3 regions of the Bradyrhizobium sp. WSM4873 genome follow, and region 2 is predicted to be linked to each of the others. Evidence: predicted binding sites of a transcription regulator. Region 2 holds the regulator's gene; each other region holds the start of a gene.
What was found. Region 2 encodes PhoB, which activates phosphate uptake and scavenging genes when phosphate is short. Its sites were predicted from a motif close to TGTCATNNANCTGTCAT; they were not measured.
Positions count from the first base shown of each region.

Region 1: a site for PhoB is predicted at 1,867-1,883, ahead of ugpB (sn-glycerol-3-phosphate ABC transporter substrate-binding protein UgpB). Genes of this name have one in related genera too.
Region 3: a site for PhoB is predicted at 2,199-2,215, ahead of phnC (phosphonate ABC transporter ATP-binding protein). Genes of this name have one in related genera too.

Region 1 is NZ_JBVVPS010000020.1:128,806-133,144, reverse strand. Features, by position in the region: gene AC0L21_RS24760 (organic hydroperoxide resistance protein) at 1-142, shown strand, start outside; gene AC0L21_RS24755 (CaiB/BaiF CoA transferase family protein) at 316-1,533, shown strand; gene ugpB (sn-glycerol-3-phosphate ABC transporter substrate-binding protein UgpB) at 1,950-3,266, shown strand; gene ugpA (sn-glycerol-3-phosphate ABC transporter permease UgpA) at 3,315-4,196, shown strand; gene ugpE (sn-glycerol-3-phosphate ABC transporter permease UgpE) at 4,196-4,339, shown strand, end outside.
Region 2 is NZ_JBVVPS010000040.1:44,482-48,820, forward strand. Features, by position in the region: gene pstA (phosphate ABC transporter permease PstA) at 1-228, shown strand, start outside; gene pstB (phosphate ABC transporter ATP-binding protein PstB) at 225-1,046, shown strand; gene phoU (phosphate signaling complex protein PhoU) at 1,057-1,773, shown strand; gene phoB (phosphate regulon transcriptional regulator PhoB) at 1,788-2,495, shown strand; gene AC0L21_RS33280 (GcrA family cell cycle regulator) at 2,724-3,236, opposite strand; gene AC0L21_RS33285 (acetylornithine transaminase) at 3,692-4,339, shown strand, end outside.
Region 3 is NZ_JBVVPS010000021.1:62,371-66,709, forward strand. Features, by position in the region: gene phnE (phosphonate ABC transporter, permease protein PhnE) at 1-192, opposite strand, end outside; gene phnD (phosphonate ABC transporter substrate-binding protein) at 269-1,204, opposite strand; gene phnC (phosphonate ABC transporter ATP-binding protein) at 1,268-2,077, opposite strand; gene AC0L21_RS25160 (LbetaH domain-containing protein) at 2,261-2,920, shown strand; gene AC0L21_RS25165 (alpha-D-ribose 1-methylphosphonate 5-triphosphate diphosphatase) at 2,917-4,110, shown strand; gene AC0L21_RS25170 (DUF1045 domain-containing protein) at 4,129-4,339, shown strand, end outside.

The DNA of each region.
Region 1 (4,339 bases), on a different contig from region 2:
CGGTCTCGACATCGACCTTGCCGTATCGCTGCCGGGCCTCGCCCGCGCGGAAGCCGAGGCGCTGGTCGAGAAGGCGCACCAGGTGTGCCCCTATTCCAACGCGACGCGCGGTAATGTCGACGTTCGCCTGACGGTCGTCTGATCGGTTAGCTGAAGCGGCCGACCCGGGATCCCTCGGGCCGGCCGCTTCCCTTGATTTGCCATCCCACGGGATTGCGGCGACGGGCCTGCATGAGGCCCTACGCGGGAAGCCATTGCCGGCTCGGACGAACCTCGTTAGGCCTGTGATCACATCGACACAGGGGACGCGAAGGCATGACTGAAGCCGCCAGTTCTGGACCTGCCACGGGCGCAATGAGCGGCCTGCGCGTCATCGATCTCACGCGCGTGCTCGGCGGTCCCTATTGCACCCAGATCCTCGCCGACCACGGCGCCGACGTGATCAAGGTCGAGCCGCCCGCAGGCGACGAGGTACGCGACTGGGGCCCTCCCTTCCACGAGGAAGACGCGGCCTATTTCATCGGCATCAACCGCAACAAGCGCTCGATCGGCCTCGACCTCGCCTCCGAGGGCGGCCAGACCGTGCTGCTCAAGATGCTGGAGAGCGCCGACGTCCTGATCGAGAACTTCAAGCCGGGCACGCTGGAGAAATGGGGCATCGGCAACGAGGTGTTGCGCGAAAAATTCCCGCGCCTCGTGCATTGCCGGATCTGCGGCTTCGGCGCCGACGGCCCGCGCGGCGGCAATCCCGGCTATGACGCCATCATCCAGGCCATGACCGGCATGATCGCGGCGACCGGCTCGCCCGAGAGCGGACCGATGCGGATCGGCGTGCCGCTGGTCGACATCGGCACCGGCCTCTATGCGGCGATCGGCATCCTGATGGCGCTGTCGGAGCGGCAGCGCTCGGGCCAGGGCCAGTTCCTGGAGACCACGCTGTACGAGACCGGTCTCGCCATCATGCATCCGCACACCGCGAATTATTTCATGCATGGCAAGCCGCCGTCGCTCACCGGCAACGAGCATCCCAACCTCGTGCCTTATGCGATCTTCCCGACCAAGACCGACGACATCTTCATCGGCGTCGGCAATGACGGCACCTTCCGCAAGCTCGCCAAGGAGATCGGCAAGCCCGAGCTCGGCACCGATCCACGCTTTGCGCGCAACAAGGACCGCATCGCCAATCGCGAAGCGCTGCGGGCCGAACTCGCCGCCGTGTTCAGCCAGCACGAGGCCGAGCCGCTGTGCAATCGCCTGCTCGCCGCGGGCCTGCCCGCAGGCCCCGTGCAGAAGATCGACCAGGCGTTGACCAATCCGCACACGATCGCGCGCGGCGATATTATCGAGAAGGACTGGTACAAGGGCGTGGCGTCCCCGATCCGGCTCGACCGCAGCAAGCCGAGCCTGCATCGCCTGCCGCCGAAATTCAGCCAGCACGCAGCCGAGGTGCTCGGCGAGTTCGGCTACTCCAGGTCCGAGATCGACGCGATGGTCGAGCAGGGCACGGTCTGCGGCCCGGAACGCAAGCGCTGAGATAAGACGAAGATCGAGCCTCACCGTAGGCGCGCTCCCTCGCCCGCTTGCGGGAGAGGGTTGGGGAGAGGGTGTCTCCGCAACGGGACAATCCCCAAGCGGAGAGAGCCCTCACCCGCGCCTTCGGCGCGACCTCTCCCGCAAGCGGGAGAGGTTTTCGAGCTCGCAGCGGCATCGGCGATCTTCCACTGCCATTCCGCGATGACGTCCAATGCCGCACTGCGGCGCGGGCGCTCTGTGCACCGCGAATGGAGGACGCTGCGCGCGCGGCATTCGCCTATTTGACGACTTCCCTTTTCCAGCGCTTGCCGCTTTCGTTTCGCCCGCTTACACAGTCATGTGAACGTCATATGGCGCTGCTAGCGCAAGCGATCATTTTTGACGGCCCAAGAGAACGGCCAAGGGAGGTTTACTTGATGGCTCTTAGAAAGTTTGGAGCGGCTGCCGCTATTGCACTCACGGTAGGACTATCGGCCTCGCCGGCCTTGGCCGCGACCGAAATCCAGTGGTGGCACGCGATGACCGGGGCCAACAACGACGTCATCGTCAAGCTCGCCACCGACTTCAACGCGTCGCAGAGCGACTACAAGGTGATCCCGACCTACAAGGGCAACTATCCCGATACGATGAACGCCGGCATCGCGGCGTTCCGCGCCGGCAATGCCCCGCACATCATGCAGGTGTTCGAAGTCGGCACCGCGACCATGATGGCCGCGACCGGCGCCGTGAAGCCCGTCTACAAGCTGATGGCCGACGCCGGCGAGAAGTTCGACCCCAAGATCTACCTGCCCGCCATCACCGGCTATTATTCGACGTCGAAGGGCGAAATGCTGTCCTTCCCCTTCAACTCGTCCTCGACCGTGATGTGGGTCAACCTCGACGAGCTGAAGAAGGCGAATGTCGAGATCCCGAAGACCTGGCCCGAAACGTTCGAGGCCGCCAAGAAGCTGAAGGCTGCGGGTCACGACACCTGCGGCTTCTCGGGCTCCTGGGTCACCTGGGTCAATCTCGAACAGCTCTCGGCCTGGCACAATTTGCCGCTCGCCAGCAAGGCCAACGGCCTCGATGGCTTCGACACCGTGCTCGAGTTCAACGGACCGCTTCAGGTCAAGCACCTCGAAACCCTGGTCGAGCTGCAGAAGACCAAGACCTATGACTACGCCGGCCGCACCAACACCGGCGAGGGTCGCTTCACCTCCGGCGAATGCCCGATCTACCTGACCTCGTCCGCGTTCTTCGGCAACGTCAAGGCGCAGGCCAAGTTCAACTTCACAGCCGTGCCGATGCCCTATTATCCCGACGTCAAGGGCGCACCGCAGAACTCGATCATCGGCGGCGCTTCGCTGTGGGTGATGGGCGGCAAGTCGGCCGAGGAATACAAGGGCGTCGCGAAGTTCCTGACCTTCCTCTCGGACACTGATCGCCAAGTCTATATCCACAAGGCCTCCGGCTATCTGCCGATCACCAAGGCGGCCTATGCGAAGGCAAAGGCTGAGGGCTTCTACAAGGATCAGCCCTATCTCGAAACGCCGCTGCTCGAGCTGACCAACAAGGAGCCGACCGAGAACTCGCGCGGTCTGCGCCTCGGCAACATGGTGCAGCTGCGTGACGTCTGGTCGGAAGAGATCGAGCAGGCGCTGGCCGGCAAGAAGACCGCCAAGCAGGCACTCGATTCCGCCGTCGAGCGCGGCAACACGATGCTGCGGCAGTTCGAAAAGACCGCCGTCAAGTGAGGCAATGAGCGGCAGGCCGCGACCCGGCCTGCCGCCTCTGCTGGCATCATGCAAAAGCAAGCCATTTTCCAGTCAAGGCTGTTACCGTACGCGCTGGTTGCGCCGCAGCTCGCGATCGTCCTGATTTTCTTCTATTGGCCGGCCCTGCAGGCGGTGATCCAGTCCTTCCTGCTGCAGGATGCGTTCGGTCTATCGACCACCTTTGTCTGGTTCGAGAATTACATCGAGCTGTTCAAGGACGCAGCCTATTTCGAGGCGATCGTCCGAACGTTCTTGTTCTCGTTCGCCATCGCCGTCTCGTCGCTGTCCTTCGCGCTGCTGCTCGCCGTGATGGCGGACAAACCGCTGCGTGGCTCGATGCTCTACCGCACGCTCCTGATCTGGCCCTATGCGGTGGCGCCGCCCGTGGTCGGCGTGCTCTGGATTTTCATGCTGCATCCCTCGCTCGGCGTGCTCTCGCGCTATCTGCGCAACATGGGCATCGATTGGAATCCGCTGCTCGACGGTGACCAGGCCGCGGCGTTGATCATCCTCGCCGCCGCGTGGAAGCAGATCTCCTATAATTTTCTGTTCTTCCTCGCCGGCCTGCAGGCAATTCCGAAGAGCGTGTTCGAAGCCGCCGCGATCGACGGCGCCCGTCCGATGCGGCGGTTCTGGACCGTGACCTTCCCGCTGCTGTCGCCGACCATTTTCTTCCTGCTGGTGGTCAACATCGTCTACGCCTTCTTCGACACGTTCGGCATCATCGACACCATGACCCGCGGCGGTCCGGGCACGTCGACGGTCACGCTGGTCTACAAGGTCTATTCCGACGGCTTGCTCGGCGGCAATCTCGGCAGCTCGGCGGCGCAGTCGGTGATCCTGATGGTCATGGTCATCGTGCTCACCGGAATCCAGTTCCGGTTCGTCGAACGCAAGGTGACCTACTGATGGTCGAGGAAGAGGGCTTCCGGCGCTACGTCGCCCACATCATCCTCTGGATCGGGATCGCGATCGTCGCCTTCCCGGTCTACATCGCGTTCGTCGCCTCGACCCAGGACAACGCGCTGATCGCCAACGGACAGATGTCACTG
Region 2 (4,339 bases):
GCCGGCGAAACCGCGCCACTGCTGTTCACCGCATTGTCGAACCAGTTCTTCAGCCTCGGCCTGAACAAGACGATGGCGAACCTGCCTGTCACCATCAACAACTTCGTGCAGAGCCCCTATGCCTACTGGAAGCAGCTGGCCTGGAGCGGGGCGCTGCTCATCACGCTGACCGTTCTTGCCCTGAATATTGGCGCGCGCATCCTTGGCGCCGAGAGGACCGCAAAATGAGTGATCTTTCCGTATCGATGAGCGCGGCCGGTGGGCTGCCCCACGCGCCGGTGCTGCCGGAGGCGCCCCCCAAGGTGACCGTGCGCAACCTGAACTTCTATTACGGCGAGCACCACGCTCTGAAGAACATCAACCTGACGCTCGGCGCCAACCGCGTCACGGCGTTCATCGGTCCGTCGGGCTGCGGCAAGTCGACCCTGCTGCGCATCTTCAACCGGATGTACGACCTCTATCCCGGCCAGCGCGCCACCGGTCAGCTCATGCTCGATCAGACCAACATCCTGGACGGCAAGCTGGACCTCAATCTGCTGCGCGCCCGCGTCGGCATGGTGTTCCAGAAGCCGACGCCGTTCCCGATGACGATCTACGAGAACATCGCGTTCGGCATCCGTCTCTATGAGAAGATCTCGAAGTCCGAGATGGACGGCCGCGTCGAAAAGGCACTCCGCGGCGGCGCGCTGTGGAACGAGGTCAAGGACAAGCTCAACGCCTCCGGCCTGTCGCTCTCGGGCGGCCAGCAGCAGCGCCTCTGCATCGCCCGCACCGTCGCGGTGCGGCCCGAGGTGATCCTGTTCGACGAACCCTGTTCGGCGCTCGACCCGATCTCGACCGCCAAGGTCGAGGAGCTGATCCAGGAGCTGTCCGAGGATTACACGATCGCGATCGTCACTCACAACATGCAGCAGGCGGCGCGCGTCTCCGACAAGACCGCCTTCATGTATCTCGGCGAGCTGATCGAATTCGACGACACCAGCAAGATCTTCACGTCGCCGACTGACCGGCGCACGCAGGATTACATCACCGGCCGGTTCGGCTAGGAGACGCGACATGGGTTCTGAACATACCGCAAAGGCCTTCGATACCGACCTCCAGGAACTCACCCGCCTGGTCGCCGAGATGGGTGGCATCGCCGAGCGCATGATCGTCGAGTCCGTCGACGCGCTGATCCGCCGCGACGTCCCGCTCGGCCAGCGCGTCGTCGCCATCGACACCGAACTCGACGCGCTGCAGAAGCGCATCGAGGAGCGTGCGGTGCTCACCATCGCCCGCCGCCAGCCGATGGCGGTCGACCTGCGCGAGATCGTCGGCGCCATGCGCGTCGCGACCGATCTCGAGCGCATCGGCGACCTCGCCAAGAACATGGGCAAACGCGTCGCGGCGCTGGAGACGGACTTCCATCCGCTCAAGCTGTTTCGCGGCCTCGAGCACATGACCGACCTCGTGCAGCAGCAGGTCAAGTCGGTGCTGGACGCCTATGCCGCGCATGATCTGCCGGCGGCGATGGCGGTGTGGAAGGGCGACGAGGAGGTCGACGCCATCTGCACCTCGCTGTTCCGCGAGCTCCTTACCTACATGATGGAGGATCCGCGCAACATCTCGTTCTGTATCCATTTGATGTTCTGCGCCAAGAACATCGAGCGGATCGGCGACCACGCCACCAACATCGCCGAGACCGTGTTCTACATGATCGAGGGACAGGCGATCACCGACAAGCGGCCGAAGGGCGACATGACGACCTTCGCCAACACGGTACCGAACACTTAAGGAGCGACGACCCGATGGGCGCACGCATTATGGTGGTTGAGGACGAGGAAGCTCTGACGGAGCTTCTCCGCTACAACCTCGAAGGCGACGGCTATGACGTCGAGACGGTGATGCGCGGCGACGACGCCGACACTCGCCTCAAGGAGCACATCCCCGATCTGATCGTGCTCGACTGGATGCTGCCGGGCCTGTCAGGCATCGAATTGTGCCGGCGGCTTCGCACCCGTCCCGAGACCAAGCAGCTCCCGATCATCATGCTCACCGCGCGCGGCGAGGAGAGCGAACGGGTGCGGGGTCTTGCGACCGGCGCCGACGATTACATCGTCAAGCCGTTCTCGGTGCCGGAGCTGCTCGCGCGCGTGAAAGGCCTGCTGCGGCGCGCGAGCCCCGAGCGGCTCGCCACCGTGCTTGCTTTTGGCGACATCGAGCTCGACCGCGACAAGCGCCGCGTGGCGCGCTCGGGCCGGCCGATCGATCTCGGTCCGACCGAATATCGCCTGCTGGAGTTCTTCCTGGAGCATCCGGGCCGGGTGTTCTCGCGCGAGCAACTGCTCGACAGCGTTTGGGGCCGCGACATCTACATCGATGAGCGTACCGTCGACGTGCATATCGGCCGCCTGCGCAAGCTGCTCAATCTCGGCCGCGAGCAGGACCCGATCCGCACCGTCCGCGGCGCCGGCTACGCGCTGGATGATCGTTTTGCCAAGGCGGAGCAGGTGTAGGGTTGCAGGCTTGTTTGCTGGCGAGCTGTCCCCGAATTCTCCGACGTCGTCCCGGACAAGCGAGCGAAGCGAGCGCTGATCCGGGACCCATAACCACCGAACGTGGTTTGGCGAAGACTCGGAGCGACCCCTTCCGCACGACTACTGCGTGCTCGGAGTATGGGTCCTGGCTTTCGCCAGGACGACACTGAAATTGTTGAACTGTCTTCGCGCGACGACTTGCCGTGATTACCGCGGACCCGGCTTCACCGGTGCGCGGCGCCGATCCGACGCCGGCTGGTACGCGACGCGCGAGTGCTGGGCGCAATAGGGCAGGCCGGACAGCGCACGGCCACCACAGAAGAAGAAGTCCGGGCTCGAGGGATCGCCGACCGGCCAGTGGCAGGTCGCCTCGTTCAATTCCAGCAGCGACAGCCGCTGGCTCATCGGCACCACGTTGTCGTATGTGACCGGATCCGGCTCAGCCTCGACCTCAAAGGCCTGCGCCAGTGCGGTGTTGCCGCGCGAGATCGGGCGGCTCACCCGCATCATGTGCTGCGCGGGGCGCGCCTTGCGCGGCCGGGGCGCTGCCGACGAAGGGCTCTTGGCGCGGCCCGAAAGGCCGAGCCTGTGCACTTTGCCGATCACGGCATTGCGGGTCACATTGCCGAGCTCCGCCGCGATCTGGCTGGCCGAAAGTCCGGCCTCCCAGAGCTTTTTCAGCTGCTCGACGCGATCATCGGACCAGGTCAAAACCGTCATTGCACCCTTTCCCTCGCTGCGCGCCAGCCATCCTGGGGCCTCGCAGCGAATGCCTAAGCCTTCAAAAACCCGTGCCGCCAGAATCCCTTAAGGCTCGCCGGGCGCGTCTTGAACGCCCGAACGTTTACGCCGGTACATAAGGACTTAAAGATCAGAACCACTGCACGAGATGTCGTATCTGACAATCCAAACGCTACAATATGGCGTGACTCCCGCGCAAGAGTCCGCCGACTCGCTTCCACATGTTCCGTGGCTAAATCCCGCAAAATCGGCACCGCAAGACTACGGATTCAGCGTTTCGCGAGGCTTTCCGGGCGGCATTGACACCCGTTTCACCAGGCCTAAGATAGTCGCGCGTGCCGCCCTCAAGAGGCGGCACGTTTCGTTTTCCGGGCCGGTCGATGGTGCGTTGCGCAATGCACGCTCACACCGTCCGCAACATTCAAGTGACCGCCATGACTAACAGCGCAGCGCCGCATTTGCTCCCCGTTTTCGCCAGATCCGACCTCGGTTTCGAGCGTGGCGAAGGCTGCTGGCTGATCGCGACTAATGGCGAGCGCTATCTCGATTTCACCTCGGGGGTGGCGGTGAACGCGCTCGGCCATGCCCATCCGGCGCTGGTCGCGGCGTTGCAGGAGCAGGCGACCAAGCTCTGGCACATGTCGAACCTGTTCCAGAGCCCGGACGGCGAAAAGCTCGCCGCGCGCCTGTGCAATGAAAGTTTCGCGGACTTCGTGTTCTTCTGCAATTCCGGCGCCGAAGCGCTGGAATGCGTGATCAAGGTCGTGCGCCGTTATCACGCCGCGAAGGGCCATCCCGACCGCTATCGCATGATCACCTTCGAAGGCGCCTTCCATGGCCGCACGCTGGCGACGCTGGCGGCGACGGGTTCGGCGAAATATCTCGAAGGTTTCGGCCCGCCGATGGAGGGCTTCGACCAGGTTGCGCATGGCGATCTCGAGGCGGTGAAAAAGGCGATCGGTCCGCAGACCGCCGGCATCCTGATCGAGCCGATCCAGGGCGAGGGCGGTGTGCGTTCGGCAACGCCCGCCTTCCTGAGGGCGTTGCGTCAGCTCTGCGACGAGAAGGGTCTGTTGCTCGCC
Region 3 (4,339 bases), on a different contig from region 2:
GATGAAGTTGCCGAAATGGGCGAACAGCGTGCGCAAATTCACTTCCGCGCCGATCGCCGCCAGACACAGTGCAGCGGCGAAGATCACGGCTGCAAACAGGAGTCGGAGCCGCTTGCGCGCGACCGCCTGGCGATAGGCGGCGCTGAGCACGGCGAGCTGCTGCTCGGGGAGGATCGAAACCGCGACGGTCATCTGATCAGGAAAAATGGTCGATCAAAGAGAAAGAGCCGGGTCCATCGACCCGGCTCCAGTGGCATCGTCCCGATACTCAGGACGCCTTCTTCTTACGCAGCGCATCGACGAACTTGATCAGCTCGATCGTGCCATCCCAATCCTTGGTAGTCGCGGGATGAAAACCCTTCTTTTGGCCGTCCTGGAGGCGATCGAACGCAGCCTTGTCCTTGGCCGGCGCGTCGAAGAACGCCTTCGCGATCGCGGCCTTGGCCTCTTCCGGCAGGTCGGAATTGTAGGCATAGGGGCCGTTGATGATCGGCGCCGACTTGTGGATGATGCGGAAATCGTCCTTCTTCATCGCGGAGCCGTCGGCATTCTTCAGCATGCCCTTGGTCAGCATCTGCGCCAGCGTCGAATCGTCGTCGCTGGTCCACTGGTTGGCGGCGACGTCGACCGTGCCCTGCGCCAGCGCCAGGATCGCGTTCTCATGGCTGCCGGTGAAGACGACCTTGCTGAAATAGGTGTCGGCGTCCGCGATGCCCATCTTGTCGAGCTCGAAGCGCGGCACGTTGTTGCCGGAGGTCGAGTTCGGGTCGACCAGGCCGAGGTTCTTGCCCTTGAGCTGGTCGATGCTCCTGTAGGGACTGTTCGCCTTGACGAAGAACACCGAGTAGTAGCCGGTCGAGCCGTCGGAATTGATGTCGTTGGCGAAAGCGTCGGTCTTGACGCCGGTCAGGCGGGCGCGAGCGAACGACGCGGAGCCATAGCTCGCGATGTGGATGTTGCCGGCACGCTGGCCTTCGATCACGGCGGCGTAGTCGTTGGCGATGCGTAGCGTGACCTTCACGCCCAGTTCCTTGGAGAGATAGCTCATGAACGGCGCCCAACGCTCGGTCACGCCCGAGGCGTTTTCCGCCGGAATGACCGCGAAGGTCAGCTCGGGATATCTAGCTTTCCAGTCCTCGGCCGAAGCCGAAGCCGTGAACGCGAGCGCGGCGGCGCCAGCAAGAATCAATCTGCGAGTAATCATGATAGCCTCTTCATTGGTTGAGGTCGGTTGACGCAAAACTGGTGAGTCCTGATGCGGCGCCGCTCAGGCGGCGGCCGCCGTTCCAAGCGCCGGAATGCCTTGTCGCACCGGTGCAGGCGTGCCGCCCATGACATCGGCGGCTTCCAGATCGTAGAGCTCGCGCGCAACGTGCTCGGTCAACTCGGCCGGCGCGCCGTCGAACACCACGCGCCCCTGCGCCATGCCGATCAGGCGGTCGCAATAGCTGCGCGCCAGGTCGAGCGAATGCAGATTGCAGAGCACGGTGATGCCGAAGTGCTTGTTGATGCGCAGCAGCGCATCCATCACGATCTTGGTGTTGCGGGGATCGAGCGAGGCGATCGGCTCGTCGGCGAGGATGATGTCGGGCTGCTGCACCAGCGCGCGGGCGATCGCGACGCGCTGCTGCTGACCGCCGGAGAGCTGGTCGGCGCGCTGGGCCGCGAGCGGGGCGATATCGAACTGCTCAAGCGCGGACATCGCCAGCGCCTTGTCCTGCTCGGGCCAGGTCTGCGACAGCGAGCGCCAGGCCGGCATCGTCGCGAGCCGTCCCATCAGGACGTTGGTGAGGACATCGAGCCGGCCGACCAGGTTGAACTGCTGAAAGATCATCGCCGAACGCGCCCGCCACTGCCGCAGCTCCTTGCCGCGTAGCGCCGTGACGTCGAGACCGCCGAACAGAATGCGGCCCTGCGAAGGGGCCGCGAGACGGTTGATGGTCCGCAGCAGGGTCGACTTGCCGGCGCCGGACCGTCCGATCACGCCGACGAAGCCGCCGGGAGAGACTTGAAACGAAGCGTCGTCCACCGCGGCTTTCACGCCGAAGCGACACGTCAGACCTTCAACCACCAGCATGCAGGGCTCCAGAGTAGCTGGGACCCACCGCTAGCGCCGGCGCTTGACACTTGTGTGACACGGACGTTGCGGTGCGGCGATCCTACACACGTCATCCACTGTTCTTGCCCTGTCATCGCGTCGTCATGACATTGTCATCAAGCCGCTCGAAGAGAAACGCCCGCCCTCTCGTTCGGATGCAACATGGCCGCCAAAGCTCTTTCGGTCCAGCCGACTGTCGATCCCTCGGCGAAGCTGCACGACACCAGGCTTGGGGCCTATACCGAGGTCGGCGCCCGCACGATGCTGCACGACGTGACGATGGGCGATTACTCCTATGTCGTGAACGACGCCCAGATCACCTACAGCACCATCGGAAAATTCTGCGCGATCGCGGCGATGACACGGATCAATCCGGGCAATCACCCGATGCACCGCGCCACGCAGGCGCACTTCACCTATCGTTCGAGCGCCTATTTCGAAGGCGAGACCGACGACACCGACTTCTTCGACTGGCGGCGCCAGCACCACGTCCATATCGGCCACGACGTCTGGATCGGCCATGGCGCGATCGTGCTGCCGGGCCGCAACATCGGCACCGGCGCGGTGATCGCGGCCGGCGCCATCGTCACCAAGGACGTACCGGCCTACACCATCGTCGCCGGCAATCCGGCGCGCATCGTTCGGCGGCGGTTCTCGGAAGAGGTTGCTGGGCGGCTTGCGAGGCTCGCTTGGTGGGACTGGGATCACGACAAGTTGCGTGAAGCCCTGCCCGATTTCCGCAAGCTCGGGATTGAGGATTTTCTCACGGCATACGAAGCAGGGGCACCCTCCTCTGCCAGCAAACGAAGCGCGGTCGCGTGACAGACATATTCCTCGAGGGCGGGCGGGCCCTGATCGGCTCCGAGTTCGCCGAAACGTCGCTTCTCGTGTCCGGAACGGACATCGCAGAGATCGATGCGTCTCGCGGCCGAGCGCGACTTGCGATCGATGCCCGCGATCTGCTGGTCCTGCCGGGCATCGTCGATCTGCATGGCGATGCCTTCGAGCGACAGATGATGCCGCGCGCCGGGGTCGATTTCCCGATCGACGTCGCGCTCGCCGACAGCGACCGCCAGGCGATCAGCAACGGCATCACCACGGTATTTCACGCCACGACCTGCTCATGGGAGCCGGGCCTGCGCAGCGCCGACAATGCGCGCGGCCTGATGGAGGCGATCGAACGGCAGCGCCCGCAATTCGCCGCCGACACCCGTTTTCACCTGCGCCATGAGACTTACAATCTCGACGCCGAAACCGAGATCAGCCAGTGGCTCGCTGAGGGCCGCGTCGACCTGTTCGCCTTCAACGACCACATGGACGGCACGGTTGGGGACATGGCCAAGCCCCGCAAGCGCAACCGCATGGTGGAACGTACCGGCCTGTCGAGCGAAGATTTCGACCGGCTGGTCGGCCACGTGCTTTCGCGCGCCAGTGAAGTGCCGGCTTCCGTGTCGCGGCTCGCCGCGACAGCCCGCGCCGCCGACGTACGGATGCTATCGCATGACGATGCGACGCCGGCGATGCGCCAGGGCTTTCGCGCCATGGGCGTGGCGATCGCGGAGTTTCCAATCAACGAGGAGACGGCGCGGGCGGCGGCAAGCCACGGAGACGCCATCGTCTACGGCGCGCCGAACGTCGTCCGCGGCGGCAGCCACACCGGCTGGACCAAGGCATCCGACATGATCGCCAAAGGGCTCTGCTCGGTGCTGGCCTCGGACTACTACTATCCCGCGCAGCTGCTCGCTGCGTTCCGGCTCGCCGCCGATGGCGTGCTGCCGTTGACCGAGGCCTGGAACCTGGTTTCCACCGCGCCCGCGCGCGCGACCGGTCTTGCAGATCGCGGCGTGCTCGCGGAAGGCCGGCGCGCGGACATTCTGCTGGTCGACGACAGCATGCCGCTGCGGCCGCGGCTGATCGCCGTGATATCAGGCGGCAAGCTCGTACATCTCACCGACGCGACGCGGTTGCTTGGCATGGCAGCTACCCCGCGCGAAGCTGTCGTCGCAGCATAAACCCGCTATGCTCGGACGATGACGAGTTTCCCCCGCTACGCGATCTATTTTGCCGCAGGCAGCGACAGCGCGCTCACCCGCTTCGGCGCGGAGTTGCTCGGCTACGATGCCTATACCGGCAACGAGCTGCCCTTCCCCGCCGAGGCATCGCATCTCGCGCCGGACTGGCGCGACATCACCGCCGATCCCCGCAAATACGGTTTTCACGGCACGCTGAAGGCGCCGATGG